2 regions of the Symplocastrum torsivum genome follow, and region 1 is predicted to be linked to the other one. Evidence: riboswitches for the same ligand, from Rfam matches in the RefSeq annotation. Region 1 holds a riboswitch; the other holds the start of a gene.
What was found. A riboswitch is a leader RNA that binds a small molecule or an ion and turns the genes downstream of it on or off. The one in region 1 is predicted to bind cyclic di-AMP.
Positions count from the first base shown of each region.

Region 2: linked by a shared signal. The riboswitch ahead of AC5JL3_RS02840 (hypothetical protein) and the one ahead of ntrB (nitrate ABC transporter permease) in region 1 are both predicted to bind cyclic di-AMP.

Region 1 covers NZ_JCACKQ010000133.1:28,071-31,798, forward strand. The annotation lists gene AC5JL3_RS33930 (hypothetical protein) at 1-143, shown strand, start outside; gene AC5JL3_RS33935 (pentapeptide repeat-containing protein) at 136-1,386, shown strand; cyclic di-AMP (ydaO/yuaA leader) riboswitch at 1,680-1,836, shown strand; gene ntrB (nitrate ABC transporter permease) at 1,940-2,794, shown strand; gene AC5JL3_RS33945 (ABC transporter substrate-binding protein) at 2,897-3,728, shown strand, end outside.
Region 2 covers NZ_JCACKQ010000010.1:4,034-7,761, reverse strand. The annotation lists partial or broken gene AC5JL3_RS02855 (IS701 family transposase) at 1-543, shown strand, start outside; gene AC5JL3_RS02850 (hypothetical protein) at 610-864, shown strand; gene AC5JL3_RS02845 (hypothetical protein) at 1,089-1,403, opposite strand; gene AC5JL3_RS02840 (hypothetical protein) at 1,454-1,768, opposite strand; cyclic di-AMP (ydaO/yuaA leader) riboswitch at 1,928-2,085, opposite strand; gene AC5JL3_RS02835 (hypothetical protein) at 2,373-2,591, opposite strand; cyclic di-AMP (ydaO/yuaA leader) riboswitch at 2,718-2,838, opposite strand; gene AC5JL3_RS02830 (TetR/AcrR family transcriptional regulator) at 2,943-3,539, opposite strand; gene AC5JL3_RS02825 (hypothetical protein) at 3,598-3,728, shown strand, end outside.

The DNA of each region.
Region 1 (3,728 bases):
TCTATCTGACACAGACGCAGGGACTGTGGTCGCCAAACATTAGCCGAAACCAGCTAGCAGTCCTAGAAAGAGGAATTGCCCAACTGTTGCTCAAGCGAAAACTAAAGCCTTATCTCAGTCGGCAACAACTACGATATGACTAATGAAGAATTTTGCCTAGAAGTTCAAGACCTGACCCAGCGAGTGATGGAGTGCCAAACCCAAGCCTTTCTGGAATTAGCGAGGATAGCTGACCTAAATCCGGCTGAAGATTTTGCAGGTAGCAACCTGAGCGAGGCAAACCTCCAAGGGATAAACCTTAGTGGCGCTAACCTCCGCAGTACCAACCTGAGCAGGGCAAACCTCAGTAATATCAGCCTTAATAACGCTGACTTAAGGGCGGCAATTTTGAGCGAGGCAATTTTGAATCAGGCTGACTTGAGCCATGCCGACTTTCGAGGAGCAAACCTCAAGGGAGCCGACCTCAGCCAAGTTAACCTCAGCCATGCGAATCTCACTAATGTCAACCTCAGCCATACCAACCTTAGTGGTGCTGACATTAGAGTGGCTGATCTAAGTGATGCGATCTTAAGTGATGCAAATTTGAACGGGATAAATCTGAAAGGAGCTGATCTAAGTGGGGCCGTCTTGAGTGGAGCAAATTTAAAAGGGGCTGATCTAAGCGCAGCTATCTTCCGGGGTACTGACCTCAGTGGTGCGGTTTTAACAGGTGCTGACCTTAGGGGAACAGACTTGAGAGTCGCTGACCTCAGCGAAGCAAATCTTGACAAGGCAAACTTGAGAGTCGCTGACCTGAAAGTGGCTGACTTGAGTAACGCTAACCTCCGCGAGGCAAACCTAAAGGGTGCTGACCTGAGTAATGCTAACCTCAGCGAGGCAAATCTTCAGGGAGCAGATTTGAGCCATGCCAACCTCAGCGAGGCAAATTTTCAAGGAGCAGACTTGAGGCGGGCAAACCTAGAGGAGGCAACGATTCATAGTGCCGATTGGCGCAATACTAATCTAGAGGAAGCAATAATTAACGGTGCTGACTTGAGTACGACACTGCTTGAAGGGGCAACAATCAACGAGGCGACACAACTTGATGCTAAATGGCATCTAATTTGGGAAATTGTCAATCAGGGAGCAGAAGGACGAGATTTGACAGATGCTGACCTCAGCCGTGCCGATTTATCTATGGTCAACCTTCAAGGAGCAAGATTAGTGAGAGCTAACTTGCGCCATTCTAAGTTGCTGAGGGCTAACCTCATTGACGCTGATTTAAGTAGTGCTAGCGTGAAAAATACTGTATTTGGAAACAACTTAGGAATTTCTGAGGAAGCAAAGCTGGATTTGACCCGGCGAGGGGCAATCTTTGAAGATTCGCTTGATGCTAGTGAGACGTAACTCAATTAGCGATCACTTATTTGAAATTGAAGGGCGGGATGCCGATTTTGTTAATTCTCTTGTATAACTGCCGCCACCTAGGTTAGGACATCGACGGGAGGCTATGCGCCCTAGCCGGAGCCTATTCGACTGAAAGCTGACCGCTCTTAAGCTGACTGCTGAAGAGCTATAATTCAATCCCTAAGGGGGTTTGAGCCGCATAAACGGTTAATGTTAACTATTTCTTTAGAAAGAACAAGAATCCGGAAAAACTGTGTTATTCTTCATCCTTAACTAGAGTAAGTCAGCCTAATCCAAAAGCTTCGCCAACACGTTCATCTGTAAGCAAGGTGAAGTAAGGAACGGGGGAACCATTCTTGGGGGCGTATTCTCCAACTTTTAAGTAAGTAGAGAGGGGCATCTCTCAGCCCTAGCCCGTCAGCTAACTCCGTAGGCATTGAGAGGAGACCTCTGAAAAGATCGGCATTTTTTAGCAATGTCTTGATTTTGTCAGTTTCTCCGGCTGGTACTGCTCAGTTTTGTGTACCTGTTGTTGAGTCTGAGGCATTGCAATATGTTGTTTCAGCTAAATTTGGCAGCGATCGTCGCTGTCGCTGGACAAGCTACCTGGAAAAAAGCAAAACCAGTACTTGTAAGAGATGTAGTTTTGCTGCCTGCCCTAGGGTTTTTGGGAGTAATTCTGCTGTGGTGGTTTACTGCAACATTCTTAACAGAATTAATGCCCACCCCGCTTCAAGCACTTCTCGATAGCGCAGAATACGCCAACCCGTTCTTTCGGAAAGGCCCTGGTAACTTAGGACTCGGTTGGTTATTGCTGGCAAGTCTGCGGCGGGTATTACTGGGATTTTCGTTGGGTGCGGCTGTGGCAATTCCTTTGGGATTTCTGATTGGGATGTCCAGAGCAGCGATGCTAACTCTCAATCCTCTGATTCAAGTCTTTAAGCCTGTATCACCCTTGGCTTGGCTACCGATCGCACTCGCCATCTTCAACCTGGCAGAACCTTCAGCAATTTTTGTTATCTTTATCACCTCGTTGTGGCCGACGATTATCAACACAGCACTCGGCGTATCCAGCGTTCAAAAAGATTATCTGGATGTTGCCCGCGTTCTAGAAATGCCTCGTTGGCGACAGATTACAAAAATCATTTGGCCGGCAAGCTTACCTTACATCTTCACTGGCTTGCGGATTAGTTTAGGAATTGCTTGGCTAGTCATCGTCGCTGTTGAAATGCTCACCGGTGGTATTGGCATCGGCTTCTTCGTTTGGGATCAATGGAACCGCTTAAACTTGAGTTCCGTGTTCTTGGCAGTGGTTGTGATTGGTGTAACGGGGCTAGTGCTTGACTACATTTTGGGCAAAATTGAATCTCTAGTCACTCACCGACGACCCACTGCAACTACCAACTAAATCTACGCCTCACTGACATTGCGTAAATTTCAGCTACGGTCATAGCTGAATCGTTACTGCTAGCCATTCATCATAAGAACTAACAACATTAGTAATACCGCCATGAATTCTTTGAACCGACGAAGATTTCTTGAACAAATGGGCGCATCGGCAGCAGGATTCGCCTTGTCATCTTGTGCCATTAAGGGAGTTACCGCACCCTATGGACTCTCGAAAACTGCCGAAGCTGTCGAACCCGTTGTAGATCCTAGCAGCCTGGAAAAACCCAATCTTACAGTAGGATTTGTCCCTGTTAATGACTGTGCGCCATTTGCGATCGCCTGGGAAAAAGGCTTCTTTCGCAAATACGGACTAAACGTCACCCTCAGCCGCGAGGCAAGCTGGGCAAACTCCCGTGATGGCATCATTTTTGGGCGTCTTGATGCCTCACCCGTTGTCTCTGGGGCAGTCACCAACGCCAGAATTGGTGCGGAAGGGGCACGTCATGCGTCGTTATGTGCTGCCATGACCATTCATCGGCATGGCAACGCCATGACCATGAACAAAGCCATGTGGAACTCTGGGTTACGTCCTTGGCAAGACTACAACGGCAACTTAGAAGAATTTGGGAAGAATTTTCATGGCTACTTTCAAAGCCTACCTCAAGAGCAACGCATCTGGGCTGTGGTTTTAAGTTCTTCCATCTATGAGTACTTTGTCCGCTACTTATCTGCCTCTGTTGGGATTAATCCAGCCGAGGAGTTTCGAGTCATCATCATCCCACCGCCGCAAATGGTCAATAACGTGCGGATTGGCGCGATGCAAGCTTACATGGTCGCAGAACCCTGGAACACGAGAGCGATCGCTGGTAACGAAGGTGTTGGCTTTACCTTTGCCCAAGGGAAGGAAATCTGGTACGGACACCCAGATAGACTGCTTGGAGTTATGGAATCCT
Region 2 (3,728 bases), on a different contig from region 1:
TTAGCGCAGTCCTTGCCTATTAAGGGTTTTACCCCTATTCAACTCAATTTAGATAAACCGAAAACCGTTTGGGTGGCAACGGTTGAAGTTGAACTGCCACAGCTAGAAGGAACGAGAACAATTGCTATCGTCATGAATGCCTCAACCTTCGACTCTTCTAGTGATATTGACTATTTTATTACAAATGTTGACTCATCCATTGCCACAGCCGAATGGATAGTAACTACTTATGGTCAAAGGAATTGGGTGGAAGTTTTTTACCGGGAAGCAAAAGGATGGTTAGGGCTATCTGAATATCAAGTTAGAGATTCTCGCAGCCTAATACGCCATTTCATGCTTGTATTTTGTGCTTATACATTTGTTTTATGGCATACAAAAACTGGAGGATTAAGAAGGCGTTGGGCATCGAAACCTTTAAACACCTTTACTGACGCATTAGAAGCGTTTCGGACAGCGATGTCCTTCCGTTTTGTGGAGTGGCTCAACCACAACCAGGACGTATTCTTAGCTTACAAAGCGGCTTTGGGCTTTATTTGGGCTTGATATCTGTTTAAGTCCCGTTAATTGATCGTGACTGGTTAAAACTAGAACTGGCACAGCAGGAGTTTGATGACTGAGTTTCCTTTTGTCTGGTTTATCAGCATCGTGGCAGATGCTTTTATATATACCTGGATTTATAACAGCACTAAAGGCAGTATTTTGCTAGTGGCGCTTTTTCATGGTTTGCTGAACGTGTGGGGACTATTTATAACTGGGGTGTCCCCTGTCGCATACGCTCTCCTGAATTGCGTTGTGGCGATCATCTTGATAGCGGTGTTTGGAAGAGCGAATCTCTCTCGCCGAGGAAGGGTTTGTGCAGGCTAAAATCTGGTTGTAACTGACCGTTAGGCTTCTGAGCGATTAACACAAGGATGAAGCAAGTAGCACAATGTCTCACGAAGGTTTCATGCCACAACATCGCGCAATTGGAAGAGCCGCAGTTTGGGCTGTTTCTTTCCTTGGGGTGGCGTACGCGTAGGGTTACTTGGGTGCTTTGCGAACATCGCTGCTTTGGGCTTCGTTTGGGCTTGAAATTTGTTTAAGTCCCGTTAGGACAGTCCCCAAATCGCTTGATCAAGGGAACACTTATTCAAGTGATACTCTTCGTTGGAAATTGTTTGAGTCTCCAATAACCTCTTGTAATGGCTCAGTTCATGCTGATACTGCCACTCCCGATCCAAGTATCGCTTCCCAGCTTCTAGAGCTTCCGCAATACTAGCAAATAGCCCCCCTCCCAGTTGAATTTCTGGGTTATCTTGAGGACGAAGACATCTGTAGGTGTAACCGTTTGGGTGTACGATTGGGCAAACAAAGAAGCTTCTGTAGCTGACCCCTTTGTTGTAAAGGTATTTCTTTTCAATCATGTCTGAATCTCTTAGTTTTCAGTGTAGTTTTAGCCGAAATTTTTCTTGGATTAGTTATTCGCTTGATGAATGCGGTGACCAATCCAGTCGGCGTTTTCTCGGAGGAGATGCAGAATACTCCCGCGAATCAAAACATCAATGCGTAGCCGTTGTTCCTTGGTGAGGAATAGAGAATTGGGTTTCTTCAGTTGTTTCTGCTCAATCTCTGTGACCATGCATTCAGCAGGGATATGCTTAAGAACATGAGTAACTAACTTTTGGCGCAGTTCCTCAATCGAGAAGGCAGCTTGATAAGGGTGTTCTGGATAATCTGCCAAAACTTTGTCAATTTCTTGGATTACAAGATGCTTTTGAGTCAGGAACATGGGAGTTTTTCACCTAATAGCAACTTTTCCTGCCTCAGACACCAGAAGTTTAGAGTACGACAACCCTTTTTCAGGAGCGAGGCAGGTACAACGATGCGAACAGATACCAGCCAAGGACACTGAAAGAGTTCACGCATATTAGTAGAAAATGCTGACTCTTCAGTCTCCTCTCAATGCCTACGAAGTTAGCTGACGGGCTAGGACTGAGAGATGTCCCTTTCTTCTTTGTCTCCTACTTTAAGAAGACACAAGGTCAGAAATAAGCCCCAAAATTTGGTTCCTCCGCTCCAGCGATCGCATTACAGTTTAGTGAATGTTGTAAGCGCAAACTGGATTAGGCTGACTTACTGAATTTATTTTTGCTATCTTAGCACTTCACCTGAGGGGAGCAAAATCCTTCGTGAGATGTAAATTTCTCAAGAGTACAATCTTGTCCAAATTGCAGTTAGGCAACAAGAACCCTAACTTTATCCTACTGACCTCAATTTTGATGAAGTGCCTCGATCGCTGTCCTGATTATTCACTGACTCACTCTGCTAGCTGCTGCGTTTCCTCCAGAAAACACACGACCTTCCTTAAGAAGCGCAGCACACCTTACAATTACCTAACCAATAGCTGAGTTTTGAACAGCCACAATTCCTTTGTTGCCGGATACCTTTGAGCGGATGGAGTGGTCAATGCACATTTTTCCGTAGGTTAATGCCTCATCAAGAGTATAGAAGCAGAACGGTTCACTATAAACTTGCCCTGACGGGTCAACATAGTCAACTGCGATACGGTTCAGCTCTTTTTTGATGAGCAGACTCCATTCTTTGTAAGTCATCGTCTTAGCCTTTGTTAATCTGTAGGGGTTTGATGAGACAGGCAGGAGCATATAGCTGATATTTTCATTTACAGCTCTACACTTAGGAGACCCTTGAGACTACGGCTTACATCAAGCTTGTGTCATAGGTACTCCTCCCAATGCCGACGGAGTTAGCTGACGGGCTAAGACTGGAAGGTGTCTCTCTCAAGTTACGAGATTAGCCCCAAGATTTGGTTCCTCCGCTCTAAGCTGGCTCTTACTCTACAACGATGGGTATGAGTACCAGACAAGATTAGGCTACCTAGTTCAATTAAATCAAACGTTAAAGGTTCCTGCATCTTTTTGTCAAGAGGTCAAGGCGTAAAATTTTTAGGAGCGATTAGAAGCCCCTCTCAGGAACAGACCTAAAGCACGACGAACGTAGGCTTCCCACGATTCAGTCGTAGGTTGAAAGATTAGTGCATAGAGCATAATCCCACTCATTGCATCGAAGACTAGCCCAGGATCTAAATCTGCCTGAATTTCATTTCTCGCTTTTGCCCGTTCCAGCACAATAGCAAAGGCTTGTCGCCGAGGTTGTAGATACTTTGTCCAGTAAATTTGAGCAAACTGAGAGTTGCTTGATGCACTGCTGATAATCATCGCAACCGTCTGTCGCCCTAGAGAACTAAGCGTGATCTGGGCAGCATTCTCGATTAACGCATCAATATCGCTCCAGAGATTACCAGTATCCGGAATTACAACATCTTGCCTGACACTCTCTATTGCATCAGCAACTAGTTCTTCTTTGCTGTTGTAGCGTCGATAGATGGTTGTCTTGCCCACTCCAGCACGAGTAGCGATCGCATCAATACTCATCGCCTCAAAACCAACTTCTGCCAGCAATTCTAGGGTTGCTTGCAACATTGCTTGATGAGATTGAGTACTGCGGGGTCTTCCCGGCAATTTTTTTGTGATATCACTCATGAGTGCTACTATAGTTTACGAAACTGTTTCGTATTGAAATAGAGTAGCCGATAAGGTAATGTCCCGCCCTCACTACACGGACAAAAATAGCATTCAGACTCTTCGGGATGGGCTAGAGGAATACTATGCTCTAAATCCGAACGTCACTGATCCTAGAAAACTGCCTCCGGAGTTTGCAAAAATTTTGCT